2 regions of the Lysobacter capsici genome follow, and region 1 is predicted to be linked to the other one. Evidence: riboswitches for the same ligand, from Rfam matches in the RefSeq annotation. Region 1 holds a riboswitch; the other holds the start of a gene.
The links. A riboswitch is a leader RNA that binds a small molecule or an ion and turns the genes downstream of it on or off. The one in region 1 is predicted to bind glycine.
Positions count from the first base shown of each region.

Region 2: linked by a shared signal. The riboswitch ahead of KME82_RS24325 (trimeric intracellular cation channel family protein) and the one ahead of gcvP (aminomethyl-transferring glycine dehydrogenase) in region 1 are both predicted to bind glycine.

Region 1 is NZ_CP076103.1:4,107,850-4,115,457, reverse strand. It holds gene gcvP (aminomethyl-transferring glycine dehydrogenase) at 1-2,713, opposite strand, end outside; glycine riboswitch at 2,929-3,026, opposite strand; gene KME82_RS17110 (VOC family protein) at 3,694-4,149, shown strand; gene KME82_RS17105 (multidrug effflux MFS transporter) at 4,149-5,408, shown strand; gene KME82_RS17100 (phosphocholine-specific phospholipase C) at 5,633-7,608, opposite strand, start outside.
Region 2 is NZ_CP076103.1:5,848,069-5,855,676, reverse strand. It holds gene KME82_RS24330 (ABC transporter ATP-binding protein) at 1-633, shown strand, start outside; glycine riboswitch at 1,273-1,379, shown strand; gene KME82_RS24325 (trimeric intracellular cation channel family protein) at 1,565-2,155, shown strand; gene KME82_RS24320 (uracil-DNA glycosylase family protein) at 2,262-2,843, opposite strand; gene KME82_RS24315 (MFS transporter) at 3,050-4,714, opposite strand; gene KME82_RS24310 (hypothetical protein) at 4,948-5,325, opposite strand; gene KME82_RS24305 (hypothetical protein) at 5,337-6,533, opposite strand; gene acs (acetate--CoA ligase) at 6,846-7,608, shown strand, end outside.

The DNA of each region.
Region 1 (7,608 bases):
GCGGGTAAGCATGGGTCCACTCGCTCGCGGTGACTTGCGTCGCCGTGTGCGGGGCGTGCTTGAGCGGATTGTCCTCGCGGTCCAGGCGGCCGTCTTCGACCGCGCGGATTTCGTCGCGGATCTGGATCATCGCGTCGATGAAACGGTCCAGCTCGTGCTGCGATTCGCTCTCGGTCGGCTCGACCATCAAGGTGCCGGCGACCGGGAAGCTCAGGGTCGGGGCGTGGAAGCCGAAGTCGATCAGGCGCTTGGCCACGTCCTCGGCGCTGATGCCGGTGGCGTCCTTGAGCGGGCGCAGGTCGAGGATGCATTCGTGCGCGACCAGGCCGTTGCGGCCGGTGTACAGCGTTTCGTAGTGCGGTTCCAGGCGCTTGGCGATGTAGTTGGCGTTGAGCAGCGCGACTTGCGTCGCCTTGCGCAGGCCCTGGGTGCCCATCAGGGTGATGTACATCCACGAGATCGGCAGGATGCTCGCCGAGCCGAAGCTCGCCGCGCTGACCATGCCGACCACGCCTTCGCCGTCGACGGTCTTGGGCAGGAACGGCGCGAGGTGCGACTTGACCGCGCACGGGCCGACACCGGGGCCGCCGCCGCCGTGCGGGATGCAGAAGGTCTTGTGCAGGTTGAGGTGCGACACGTCCGAGCCCCACTTGCCGGGCTTGGCCACGCCGACCAGGGCGTTCATGTTGGCGCCGTCGGTGTACACCTGGCCGCCGTGCTTGTGGATGATCTCGCAGATCTCGACCACTTCTTCCTCGAACACGCCGTGCGTGGACGGGTAGGTCATCATGATCGCGGCGAGGCGGTCGCTGTATTTCTCCGCCGCGCGCTGGATGTCGGCGACGTCGACGTTGCCGTTGGCGTCGGTCTTGGTGACGACGACAGTCATGCCGCACATCTGCGCCGAGGCCGGGTTGGTGCCGTGGGCCGAGTCGGGGATCAGGCAGATGTCGCGATGGCCTTCGCCGCGCGAGCGGTGATAGGCGCGGATCGCCAGCAGGCCGGCGTATTCGCCCTGCGCGCCGGAGTTGGGCTGCAGGCTGACCGCGTCGTAGCCGGTGCATTCCACCAGCATCGCTTCGAGTTCTTCGATCAGCTGGGTGTAGCCGGTGGTCTGTTCGGCCGGGGCGAGCGGATGGATGTTGCCGAACTCGGGCCAGGTCACCGGAATCATCTCGGCGGTGGCGTTGAGCTTCATCGTGCAGCTGCCCAGCGGGATCATGGTGCGATCCATGGCCAGGTCCTTGTCGGCCAGCGAGCGCATGTAGCGCAGCAGTTCGTGTTCGCTGTGGTGGGTGTTGAACACCGGGTGCTGCAGGAACGCGGACTTGCGCGCCAGCGCGGACGGAATCGCGTCGGCGGTGGACGCGTCGAGCGCGTCGATGTCGAGGCTGGCGCCGAACAGGCCGGCCAATGCGGTCAGATCGTCGCGGGCGACGGTTTCGTCCAGGCTCAGGCTCAGGCTGGCGGCGTCGATCGGGCGCAGGTTGATGCCGGCGGCGCGCGCCTTGGCGTGGATCGCATTCGCGTCGATGCCGCTGACGTGCAGGGTGTCGAAGAAGCCGTCGGCGACGGTGACGCCGGCGCCGCGCAGCGCTGCGGCGAGGATCGCGGCCTGGCGATGCACGCGGCGGGCGATGCGGGTCAGGCCGTCGGGGCCGTGATAGACCGCGTACATGCTGGCCATGACCGCGAGCAGCACCTGCGCGGTGCAGATGTTCGACGTCGCCTTCTCGCGGCGGATGTGCTGCTCGCGGGTCTGCAGGGTCAGGCGGTAGGCGGGCTTGCCGTCGGTGTCGACCGACACGCCGATCAGACGGCCCGGCATCGAACGCTTGAACGCGTCGCGGCAGGCCATGAAGCCGGCATGCGGGCCGCCGAAACCGAACGGCACGCCGAAGCGCTGGGTGTTGCCGACCACGATGTCGGCGCCGAATTCGCCCGGCGCCTTGAGCAGGGTCAGCGCGAGCAGGTCGCTGGCGATCGCGACGATGCCGCCGCGCGCATGCACCGCGTCGGACACGGCCTGGTAGTCGTGGACGCCGCCGAAGGTATCGGGGTATTGCAGCAGCGCGCCGAACGCGTCGACGGTCAGCGCTTGCGCGTCGTCGGCGATGTGCAGCTTGATCTCGAGCGGTTCGGCGCGGGTGCGCAGCACTTCGAGCGTCTGCGGGTGGATGTTTTTCGAAACAAAGAAGGTGTCGGACTTGGACTTGGCCGAACGCTTGGCCAGGGTCATCGCTTCGGCCGCGGCGGTGCCTTCGTCGAGCAGGGACGCGTTGGCGATCTCCATCCCGGTCAGGTCGGCGACCATGGTCTGGAAGTTGATCAGCGCTTCCATGCGGCCCTGCGAGATTTCCGCCTGGTACGGCGTGTAGGCCGTGTACCACGCCGGGTTCTCCAGGATGTTGCGCAGGATGACGTTGGGGGTGTGGGTGCCGTAGTAACCGCGGCCGATGAAGCTGCGGAAGACCTTGTTCTGGGTGGCGATGGCGCGGATCTTGGCCAGCGCTTCTACTTCGCTGATCGCGGCCGGCAGGGCCAGCGGCTGGGTCGACTTGATCGAGCCGGGCACGATCGCATCGGTCAGCGCTTCGAGCGAGTCGTAGCCGACCTTGCCCAGCATGTGGCCGATTTCGGCGTCGTTGGGGCCGATATGGCGCGCGATGAAGGCGTCGTGGTGCTCGAGGTCGCGCAGGGATACGTTCGTCATGGGCAGGGGGCGTCCGTAGGCAGCGTGCGGTGCCGCACGCGAGGCGCCCCTCTGTCCTTTTGCCTGAGAGTTTGGAAGCGCCGCTGCGGTCAGGCTGCGGTGTGACGGCTGGGGAGGGATGGCCGTTGGGGGCCGCTCCGTTCCGCGCTGGCTTCGTGCCCCTTCGGCGCCGGTTCCGCCCGTTGTAGCTCGGGTGGTCGGTCTCTCCAGAGTTTGTACACGCGGCGGTATGGGGCCTGAGCGATTACGGGCGTTGCGCCTTCGGCAGCGGGTCCAGGCTTGAGGGCCGGGCCGCTTCTCCCACCGGGTGTTTCAAGCTGGCGATTATAGCCGGGGATGGGGCTGGGGGGCAGGGGCTGGGGCGGGTTCAGGGATGGGGATGGGCGAGGGGGTTGGGGTGGTCGAATGGGTTGGGGCGGGTTTGGGGCGGGTCGAAGAAGCCGCGACGACGGCGCGGGATATGAAAGCCGTCGCGTGGGTACGAATCCCTGCTACAGGCGCGAATCTTTCAGTTCGTCATTCCCGCGAACGCGGGAATCCAGTGACTTCAAGCGTTCTCGCACGAAAGTCGCTGGATTCCCGCGTTCGCGGGAATGACGGTAGGAGAGAGCGACGCAGGTGCGAGTTACGACCTGGAAAGATGACGCTGAAGCCTCTGGATTCCCGCGTTCGCGGGAATGACGGTAGGGAGATCGATGGAGGTGCGAGTTACAAACTGGAAAGATGACGCTGAAGTCTCTGGATTCCCGCCTTCGCGGGAATGACGAGTAGGAGGAATGACGTAGGTGTGAGTTACGACTTGCTGACGTCGTCGGCGAGGCAGTCGTCAGCACGGCGATGGAGGCACGGCAATGGACGCCCGCCCCCACCAATCGACAACCGACAACCACCAATCGACAAATCAAAACAACTTCCCACCCGATCGCGCACCCGCGCGGTTGTAGACTGTGAAGTCTCCCCCAAGCCCTCCGACGCCCGACATGAGCGCGCGACCGTTCCAGCTGATGCAACTCGATCACGTGGTGCTGCGCGTGCGCGACACCGCCGCGATGGTCGCCTTCTACTGCGAGGTGCTCGGCTGCACCATCGAGCGCCGCCAGGACCCGATCGGGCTAGTGCAGTTGCGCGCCGGCGCCTCGCTGATCGACCTGGTCGACGTCGACGGCAAGATCGGCCGCATGGGCGGCGCCGCGCCGGGCGAGGAGGGCCGCAACATGGATCACCTGTGCCTGCGCGCGCAGCCGTTCGACCGCGAGGCGATCGTGGCTCATCTGGATGCGCATGGCGTGCGCATCGGCGAGTTCGGTTCGCGCTATGGCGCCGAGGGCGAGGGTCCTTCGCAATACTTGTTCGACCCGGAAGGCAATCTGGTCGAACTCAAGGGCCCGCCGGACGAAGTGTCGATCGACTCCCGGGCCTCGGGCGCGGCCAGCTGATGAACGCTTCGGCCAAGGCACCGTTGTCGATCCGTCGCCTTGCGCTGTTGCTGGGCGGCCTGGCGATGTTCGGGCCGTTCTCGATCGACACCATCTTCCCGGCGTTTCCGGCGATGGGCGCCGAATTGGGCGCGGACAAGCTGCAGATGCAGCAGACCATCAGCGTATACCTGGTCGCGTATGCGTTGATGAGCATCGTGCATGGGCCGCTGTCGGATGCGATCGGGCGGCGCCGGGTGATTATTGGTGGTTTGGGGGTGTTTACGCTGGCTTCGGTGGCGTGCGCGCTCTCTACCGATCTGCCTACTTTGCTTTTCTTTCGCGCGATCCAAGGTTTGTCTGCCGGTGTTGGCCTGATCGTCGGCCGCGCGGTGATCCGCGATGTGCTGCACGGCGACGACGCGCAGCGGCTGATGAGCCAGGTGATGATGATCTTCGGCATCGCGCCGGCGATCGCACCGATCATCGGCGGCTGGATTCTCGGTTGGGCGCACTGGCCGGCGATCTTCTGGTTCCTGGTCGGTTTCTCGGTGCTGTTGCTGGCGGCGGTGATCGTGCTGCTGCCGGAAACCCACCCGCCGCAGGCGCGGCTGGCGCTCAAGCCCAGGCGGCTGCTGCGCGATTACGTTGCGATTTTCCTCAACCCGCGTTTCCAGCGCCTGACCGCGGCCGGCGCGTTCAACTTCGGCGCGCTGTTCCTCTACATCGCCTCGGCGCCGGCGTTCGTGCTCGACATCCTCAAGCTCAACGAGCGCCAGTTCGCCTGGTTCTTCGTGCCGACCATCGGCGGCATGGTGCTCGGCTCGTTCGTGTCCGGCCGCGCCGCCGGCAAGATCGGCGGCGATCGCCTGGTCAACATCGGCTTCGGTTTCTGCGCGCTCGCCCTGGCGATCAACCTGGGCTACAACCTGTGGACCTCGCAGCCGCAGGTGCCGTGGGCGGTGATCCCGATGTGCATCGGCGCGTTCGGCATCGCCCTGGTGTTTCCGATCGTGACCTTGTCGATCCTCGACATGTACCCGCATCAGCGCGGCTCGGCCTCGTCGTTGCAGGCCTTCGCCGGGCTGGTGGTCAACGCGCTGCTGGCCGGGGTGATCTCGCCGTTGCTCAGCGACAGCGCATTGCACCTGGCGATCGCCGCCTCAGCGTTGACCGCGGTGGCGTGGGGGTTCTGGCGTTGGGAAGCCTTCGTGTCGAAAGCCGCGTGCGCGCGGGTGCCGGAAGACGCGGTGATCGTGGAGCCGCAGGATTCGATGTGATTGGCTGCGTGGCGGCTTGGGCCGTTTGCGCGAATTCGAGGTGGCGACGTAGTTGTGTTTTCGCGGTCGCGGCTTGCGCCGCTCCTACAGGGGGTGGCCGATGCGTGCGTATCGGCACGTGACTGATTGCTTTGTGTAGGAGCGGCGCGAGCCGCGACCGCGCTATGGCAACGACGACGCGATTGCGAGGTCGTCATGCGGTCGCGACTGACGCCGCTCCCACCTCAGATCAATCCCGGATCGGTAATGCCGTGCTCGCCGGTCTCCATGCGTCCGGCCAGGCGACGGTAATACTCCGGGTCGTTCGCGTCGGTCAGCACGAAGTCGTACCACTGCTGGCTTTCGTCGAGCTTGATCGGGCGGTAATGCACCGCGGCCGGGCCCAGGCGCTCCAGGCGCGGTTCGTACAGGCCGTACTGGTCGGCGAGGTTCAGGCGCAGAGGCTTGAACGCGGGGTTGCGCAGCGCCAGGATCAGCTTGCGACGACGCAGGCGCAGGTCGGGCACGGTGGTCACGGTCGGGTTGGCGCCGCCGAACGAACCGCGGAATTCGCGGAAGAATCCGTTCGGCGCGAACACCTGCAGCGCATAGGCGCGGGCGCCGTCTCGCTGCAGCGTCCAGTCGCCGTGCAGCGTCTTGCCCGCCTCGACCGTGTAGCGGCGCGGGATCGCGGTGGGCGCGAGCAGATCGTAGACATGGAACACCGCCGCGACGCGGCCGGTGTTGCTAAAGCTCAGGCGCAACCGTCGCGTTTCGCGATCGAAGCGTTCGCCGACCTGCAGGTCGTAGGGCAACGCGCGCGAGGGTTTGATGCCGGGTTGCTGCTGCGGCGCGCTCGCGACCGCGGGCGGTTTCGGCGCGGGCAGGCGGCTTTGTTCGGCGACGATGCGGTCGGCGTCGCCGATTTCCGGCAGCGACGGGATCGGTTCGTGATTGGGATCGTGGAAGTTGAACGCGGTGGTCAGGTCGCCGCATACCGCGCGTCGCCACGCGCTGATGTTGGGCTCGGCCACGCCGAAGCGTTTTTCCAGAAAGCGGATCACCGAGGTGTGGTCGAACACCTGCGAATTGATCCAGCCGCCGCGGCTCCACGGCGAGATCACGTACATCGGCACGCGCGGGCCCAGGCCGTAGGGACGGTCGTAGTAGATCGCCGGATCGCTGGAACTGCCGTGCGAGGGGCCGCTGCGCGCGATGTGGTGTTCGCCGCGCAGGTCCACGGTCGAACCGCCGATCAGCCGGTGATCGGCATCGAACGACGGCGGCGCCGGCGGCGGCACGTGGTCGAAGAACCCGTCGTTCTCGTCGAAGTTGACGATCAGCACCGTGCGCGCCCAGACCTCGGGGTCGGCGGTGAGCGCTTCGAGCACGCGCGCGGTGTAGTCCGCGCCCCAGATCGGCGCCGACGGGCCGGGATGTTCGGAGTACTTGGCCGGCGCGACCAGCCACGACACCTGCGGCAACTGGCCGCTGCGCACGTCGCTGGCGAGATCGTCCAGGGTCCAGGTTTTCAGCGCTTTTTCGGCCAGCGCCGAGCCCGGCGCGGCGGCGCGGAACTGGCGGAAGCCTTCGAGCGGGTTGTCGGAGAAGTTGTCGTCCATGTCCTGGTACAGCTTCCAGCTCACCCCGGCCTGTTCCAGGCGCTCGGGGTAGGTGGTCCAGAAATAGCCTTCGCTGGCCGGGCCGGAATCGTCAAAGGTGTTGACGATGGCCGGGCCACCGCGATCGGCGGCCGGGTTGTTGGTGCCGGTCCACAGGAACAGGCGATTGGGATTGGTGCCGGTGAGCTGCGAGCAGTGATACGCATCGCACAGGGTGAAGGCGTTGGCCAGCGCGTACTGGAACGGGATGTCGGCTTCTTGGTAATGGCCGAGCGAGCGTTCGGTCTTGGCCGGCAGCCACTTGTCCATCAGGCCCTGGTTCCAGGCCGCTTGCGCATCGGGCCAGGTGTGCGGGGTGCCGCCGATGCGCTGCGCGCTCGTGGTCTTGGTGTCGATGTGGTACGGCTGGATTTCGCGGCCTTGCGCGGTGGTCTGTCGCCACACCGGCTTGCCGCTGGGCAGCGGGATCGGGAAGCGATCGCCGAACCCGCGCACGCCGCGCATCGCGCCGAAGTAATGGTCGAACGAGCGGTTCTCCTGCATCAGGATGACCACGTGCTTGACGTCGTGAATGGTGCCGCTGACGCGCGCGGCGGGGA
Region 2 (7,608 bases), 1.7 Mb from region 1:
CCGAACGGTTCGGGCAAGACCACCTTGCTGCATTGCCTGGCCGGCATTCAGCGGCCTAGCGCCGGCCGCGTACTGATCGGCGGTCACGACATCGTGCGCGAGCCCCTGGCCGCGCGTCGGCAGTTGGGCTTCGCGGTCGATCCGGCGCAACTGCCGCCCTTGCTGAGCGGACGCGAATGCCTGCGGCTGTTCGCCGGCGCGCGCGGCGTCGGCGAGATTCCCGCCGCCACCCTGGCCCTGGCCGAAACCCTGGGCTGCACCGCGATGCTCGACCGCCGCATCGGCCAGTACTCGCTGGGCACGCGGCAGAAACTCGCGATCTTGCTGGGCTTGCTCGGCGAACCGCCGTTGCTGGTGCTGGACGAACCGCTCAACGGGCTCGATCCGCTGAGCGCGTATGCGCTCAAGCATCACCTGCAACGGCTCGCCGCCGAACGCGGCACCGCGGTGTTGCTGGCGACCCATTCGCTGGATGTCGCCGAGCGTTTCATCAATCGCGCGGTGCTGTTGATGGACGGCCGTCTACGCCGCGAGTGGGCGAGCGATGAGCTCGATGCAATCCGCGCCGATCCGGCGCGGTCGCTGGAGCAGTCGATGGTCGAGGCGCTGGCCGATCCCGCGCCGCCGTGCTGATCGAGGTCCGATTGCAGGAGCGGCGTGAGCCGCGATCGAGGGTTTTCAGGTTGCGGCGCATATGCGGCGTCGAAGTCGGTTTGCGCCGTATGCAGGCCGGTTGGGGTGCGCGGTTTGTGCGGTGTCGCGGTCGCGGCTTGCGCCGCTCCTACAGGGGGATGGCCCGCTCGCGTTGTTGGTTGTCGATCGTCAGCCGTCAGGTGACAAGTAATGGAGGTGAGTGACGAGGTAACGGAGTGATGGGATGACGAGCCGCGACATTGTTGGTGGTTCGATTGGTTGTCGGAGGTCCGACTGTAGGAGCGGCGCGAGCCGCGACCGCGGAGTTACAGGTCGCGTCGCAGTTGCGATGTCGCGATCGAAACTCGCGCCCGCCAACAGCAACCGCATGGCAACAGCAAGGCAACAGCTGCGACTCTTTCATCAGGCGCTACGCCACACAGCTCCCGCATATCCATGCCCGAAAGCTCACCGCGAGCGGCAAGGCGACCAGGTCCGAAAACCTTTCACGCACCGTCACCTGCTACCATCCGCCCCGTTCGCAGAAGAGTGGCGCCGGCCTCGCGGTCGATGCCCGCCGAAGGCGCAGGCTCCCATAATCGCTCAGGCTCGGCCGTTCGGCCGGAGCACTGCGGACACCAACGCCGATCTGGAGAGAGGTCGCCACGCGGCCCACCGAAGGGGCAAGCGGTCCGACGCGCCGCGCCGGGCCGCCCAAACTCTCAGGTAAAAGGACAGCGGGAGCGGCGCCGTGGCCTTCGTCGTTCGACGATGCCGCGCAAACTCATGAGTGCATGCACGATGCGCGGCCTGCTGCTGCGCGTCGTCGCTTCGCGCGCTGCCGGTCGCCGGCCGCATGCGGGCACCGCATCGCGCGTGGGTATGCGTCGCATGGCCGCGGTTCTCCCGTATCGTCCGACGGAGCACCGCCATGTTGTTGCAGATCATCTACCTCATCGCCATCAGCGCCGAAGCCATGACCGGCGCGCTGTCCGCCGGGCGCCGGCGCATGGACCTGTTCGGCGTGGTCATCATCGCCTGCGTCACCGCGCTCGGCGGCGGCTCGCTGCGCGACATCGTGCTCGGTCACTATCCGCTGGGCTGGGTGCGCCATCCCGAATACCTGGCCTACACCATCGGCGCGGCGATCGCGGCCACGTTCCTGGCCAAGAAACTGCATTACCTGCGCCGCACCTTCCTGTGGCTGGACGCGCTCGGCCTGATCGCGTTCACCCTGATCGGCTGCGCGGTGGCGCGCGAAGCCGGTCATCAACCCGCGATCGTGGTGATCGCCGGCATGCTGACCGGCGCCTTCGGCGGCGTGCTGCGCGACGTGCTGTGCAACGAGATTCCGCTGGTGTTCCAGCGCGAGCTGTACGCGGTGATCTCGCTGCTGACCGGCGTGGCCTATCTGCTGTTGTTGCGCGTGGGCGTGGCCGAGAACGTCGGCGTGCTGTTGTGCCTGGGCGGCGGTTTCGCGCTGCGCCTGCTGGCGATCCGCTACGAGTGGGAGATGCCGTAGTTCGTGTATCAATGATCGCGCCGAGCGCCGGGTTCGAACGGTGCGAAGACGACAGGCTCGATCCGCGCGCTTGTGCTTGAACCGGGTCTGATTCAAGCCGGCGCGATCAATCCGCAAGCACCTGCGCGACCCGCTCGCGCAGCAGCGGCACCAGCTCGCGTTCGAACCACGCATTGCGCTTGAGCCACAGATTGTTGCGCGGGCTCGGATGCGGCAGCGCGACCACGGTGGGCCAGGTGTCGCGCCATGCCTGCACGGCCTGGGTCAGCGACGCGCCCGCGTCGGGCAGGTGATACGCCTGCGCGTACTGGCCCACGGCCAGGGTCAGTTGCAGATGATTCAAGCGCGACATCAGGCGCGCGCGCCAGGTCGGCGCGCATTCCGGCCGCGGCGGCAGATCGCCGGCGCGGCCGGTGCCGGGAAAGCAGAACCCCATCGGCAGGATCGCGACCCGGTCGGCGTCGTAGAACAATTCGCGCGACAGCCCCAGCCACGCGCGCAGACGCTCGCCGCTGGCATCGTCGAACGGGATGCCGCTTTCGTGGACCTTGCGTCCCGGGGCCTGCCCGGCGATCAGGATCCGCGCGCTCGCGCCCACCTGCACCACCGGCCGCGGCCCGTGCGGCAGGTGCGCTTCGCAGCGGGTGCAGGCGCGCACTTCGTCCAGCAGGGTCGGCAGGGAGGACATGCCGCGATGCTAGGGCTTGCCGGGGCCGGCGTCGATGCGCGGCGTTCATGTCGCGCGACCGGCCGCCCGGCACGCGATTCGGCTGCGACCGGCGTCGCAGTTGCGATGCCGTCGGGCGCGACGTTCGGCATCGCCGCGATGCGCAAACAACAACGCCGGCTTTCGCCGGCGTTGTTGCTTTCGTGCGTGCTGCAAGTTTCACGCGATCACAGGGTGATGTCGCGATCCTTGGTTTCCGGCAGGAACAGCGCGCCGATCACCACGGTCATCGCCGCGACGATGATCGGATACCACAGGCCGCTGTAGATATCGCCGGTGGCGGCGACGATGGCGAAGGCGGTGAACGGCAGGAAGCCGCCGAACCAGCCGTTGCCGATGTGGTACGGCAGCGACATCGAGGTGTAGCGGATGCGGGTCGGGAACAGCTCGACCAGCCAGGCGGCGATCGGGCCGTAGACCATGGTCACCAACAGCACCAGGAAGGTCAGCAGCGCGATCACCATCGGCTTGTTGATCTGCGCCGGGTCGGCCTTGGCCGGGTAGCCGGCGGTGGTCAACGCCGCGCTGAGCTGTTTGCCGAACGCTTCGGACTGCGCCTTGAACGTCGCGCTGTCGAGCGCTTCGCCTTCGAAGCTGTTCAAGCTCGCCCCGCCGATGCTCACCGTGGCCAGACTGCCGGCCGGACCGGCCGCGTTGACGTAGGGGATGCCCTTCTTGGCCAGCGCCGACTTGATCACGTCGCACGATTGCTTGAACGCGGCCTTGCCGACCGGATCGAACTGGAACGCGCAACGCTCCGGATCGGCGGTGACGGTGACCGGCGAGGCGGCGACCGCGGCTTCCAGCGCCGGGTTGACGTTGTGGGTGAGCGCCTTGAACACCGGGAAGTAGGTGAACACCGCGATCAGGCAACCGGCCAGCACGATCTTCTTGCGGCCGATCTTGTCCGACAGCCAGCCGAACAGGATGAATCCGCCGGTGGCCAGCGCGAGCGCGATGGCGATCAGGATGTCGGCCTGGTTCGGGTCCATGCCGAGGGTCTTGGTCAGGAAGAACAGCGAGTAGAACTGGCCGCCGTACCACACCACCGCCTGGCCCGCGGTCGCGCCGAGCAGCGCGAGCAACGCGATCTTGCCGTTCCTGGAGAAGAAGCTCTCGGTGATCGGCGCCTTGGAGGTCTTGCCTTCGGCCTTCATCTGCTGGAACAGCGGCGATTCGGCCAGCTGCATGCGGATCCACACCGACACGCCTAGCAGGATCACCGAGAACCAGAACGGGATGCGCCAGCCCCAGGCTTCGAAATCGTCCTTGCCCAGCCAGTTGCGGCAGGCCCAGATCACCAGCAGCGACAGGAACAGGCCGATGGTCGCGGTGGTCTGGATGAAGCTGGTGTACAGGCCGCGCTTGCCGTTGGGCGCGTGCTCGGCGACATAAGTGGCCGCGCCGCCGTACTCGCCGCCGAGCGCGAGGCCCTGCAGCAACCGCAACACGATCAGGATCACCGGCGCGGTGATGCCCATGGTCTCGTAGCTGGGCAGGATGCCGACCAGGAAGGTCGACAGGCCCATCAGCACGATGGTGATCAGGAAGGTGTACTTGCGTCCGATCATGTCGCCGAGTCGGCCGAACACCAGCGCGCCGAACGGACGCACCGCGAAGCCGGCGGCGAACGCGAGCAGGGCGAAGATGAACTGGCTGGTCTCGTTGAGGCCGCCGAAGAACTGCTTGCCGATGATGACCGCGAGCGAGCCGTACAGATAGAAGTCGTACCACTCGAACACGGTGCCGAGGCTTGAGGCGAAAATGACTTTCTTATGACCCTTGGTCAGCGGCGCGGTGGACGGCGGCGCGTTTGCGGCGGTGCTGGACATGTCTGTTCCCCCGAACAGTGAGAAGGAGCGGGCCGGGGCCCGCCGGGGTTTTTCTGTGTCAGAAACTGTGTTTGCTAGAAAAAGTGTTTGATCACGAGTCTCGAATCCCTCCGACCGTCATTCCCGCGAAGGCGGGAATCCAGAGACTTCAGAGTCATGCCTGGGTGAAGCCCTGGATTCCCGCCTTCGCGGGAATGACGGTAGGTAGAGGCGTCGCGGCCCGAGTTGCGCATTCAGAAGCTGTACTTCACATGCGTCTGCAGACGATTGATCTCGCCCTTGTCGCCGCTTTCGATCTCGCGCTGGCCCCAGATGTATTCCGCGCCCACATCGAGCTTCGGAATCGGGGTGTAGATCAGGTTGATGTGCGCCGATTGCGCCGAGTGGGTGATGCCGGTGCCGGTCAGCGCGGTGTCTTGGTCGTACTGCGCGCGCGAATAGAACAGGTTGCCGCGCAGCTTCGGGGTGAACACGTGCCGCCAGCCGACGAAGCCGGAGACGACGTCGATGTTTTCCAGATCGCCGTTCGCGTCGAGCACCGCGTCGGTTCGCCAGCCGATGTCGCCGATGCTGCGCGGTGAGTAACGCAGGTCGTCTTGCCGAGGTTCCACTGCCCGAAAGCTCAGACGGTTGCGTCGGAGATCGCCGGTCGACTTGAGCTGACGCGCCAGTGCGCCGACTGGCCCAGATGCCGCTGTAGCGCGCGGTGACGTGCCGCGGTCGCGCCGGCGCCGGGCATGTTGCCGCGAACGGCGTGCACCGTCTCCGGTGATCGAGAACGGCCGGCCCTGGTTCGCAACTGCGCTTGCCGCACGAACACCGTGCCTTGGTGCCAGTCGCCGTGTCCGGCAGCGCGCGGTCTGAACGCCAGGTCTGACCGGCGCCAGCCGCTACGGGCCTGGCGCGGTCGCCGTGTGGTGCGATCTCGTTGCCGGTGAACGCGGTGTGCGCCGCCGGTCGCGAGTAGCCCGGCTTGTCGCCGCTGTCCCGGTCGGTGTCGGTCGAGAACGACCGCGCCCGTCGGTGTCGGCGCTGCGCGTTGCCGCCGCCGCCACCGGTGCTTGGGCACGTAGGGGCGACCGGCCGTCGGCGTGTCGCTCGTTGTGGCCGCGTCGAGCGTCGGAGCGCCACTGACTGTCCAGCTCACGTAGGCCTGGTGCGAGGTCGCCGTTGGTGCCGTGCCGGTGAACGCGGTGGTGCGCCGCCGCGCGAGCCGGGCCCGGTCGTCGGCGCGGTGGCGCCAGAAGCGCGAGAAGTTCGCGCCCATGTCGGTGTCGGCGCTGCCTTCGCGATTGCCGCCGCCGCCGACCGGAATCGCCTTGGGCACGTAGAACAGGCGACCGACCGAACCGTCGGCGATGTCGCCGTCGTTGGTCGAGGTGACCGAGGCGTCGAGCTTGATGAAGCCGCCGTAGCTGAAACGCGTGCCGGGATTCGCGCCGGGGTTGATCGGCGCGGTCTGCAGGCTCGGCTTGCCCGGCGCGGCGACCGCGGCGACCGGCGCGCTGGCTTGCGCGGCCTTGACCTCGGTGACCTGGGTCTGCACCTGCTGCTGTTGCGACACCAGTTGCTGGACCATGCGTTCCAGGTCGGCGACGCGCGCTTCGAGTTCCTTTTCCTTCGCGGTCTGGGCGAAGGCCAGCCCGGGCAGGGCCAGCGCGACCAGCAAGGCCGCGGCCAGCGGCCGCCGTCGGATCGTTGCGCGCGGCGCGGCGTTGCGTGTCATCACGCGAGTGACAGTCATGATTCCCCTCCCGAAGAATGCCGCCCGAACGGTGCGGCCGCGGCCAGCCTGCGCGCGCCCCGAGTGGGTCACCATTCGCCATTGGTCGTAAAAAGCGCACCTGTATGCGGGGTTTACGACCAAGGTCTAGGGGTGGGAATCGGGAATCGGGAATGGGGAATAGGAAATCAAAAGCAGGCAGAGCCGCTCTACCGATTCCCGATTCTCCATTCCCGATTCCCGGCCTTTAGACCAAGGTCTAAAGGCCCCCACCTCAGCAGCGCTTGCTGCATTGCGGCACACTTGGGTGCCGAGATTGAGGGCTCGAGATTCGCCACGACATCATCGTGGCCGGCATCCGAATCCCGAATCTCCAATCCCGAATCCCGCCCTACGCAGGAGCCCGCAATGAGTCACCCCGCCAGCGTCTATCCCATCGACGAGGATTTCGCCGCCCGGTCGCGTTACCGGCGCGAGGACTACCAACGCCTGTACGCCGAATCCATCAGCGATCCCGACGCGTTCTGGGGCCGCATCGCGCAGCGGCTGGAGTGGTTCAAGGCGCCGACCAAGATCAAGAACGTCAGCTACGACCTGCGCGATTTCCGCATCAAGTGGTACGAAGACGGCGAGCTCAACGCCAGCGTCAACTGCCTGGACCGGCATCTGGCCACGCGCGGCGACAAGACCGCGCTGTTGTTCGAACACGACGATCCGAACCTGCCGGCCGAGCCCATCAGCTACCGCGAGCTGCACGCGCGCGTATGCCGTCTGGCCAACGCGCTGCGCAACCTCGGGGTCAAGAAAGGCGACCGCATCACCATCTACCTGCCGATGATTCCCGAAGCGGTGGTCGCGATGCTGGCGTGCGCGCGCGTCGGCGCGATCCACTCGGTGGTGTTCGGCGGTTTCGCGCCGAACTCGATCGCCGACCGCATCGCCGACTGCACCAGCAAGCTGGTCATCACCGCCGACGAAGGCCTGCGCGGCGGCAAGAAGGTTCCGCTCAAGGCCAACGTCGATGCGGCGCTGAAACTGCCGGGCACCAATTCGGTCGAAACCGTGCTGGTGGTGCGCCACACCGGCGCCGCGGTCGACATGCAGATGCCGCGCGACCGCTGGTACGACGCGGTGATCGAAGGCCAGCCCGACACCTGCGAACCCGAGCGCA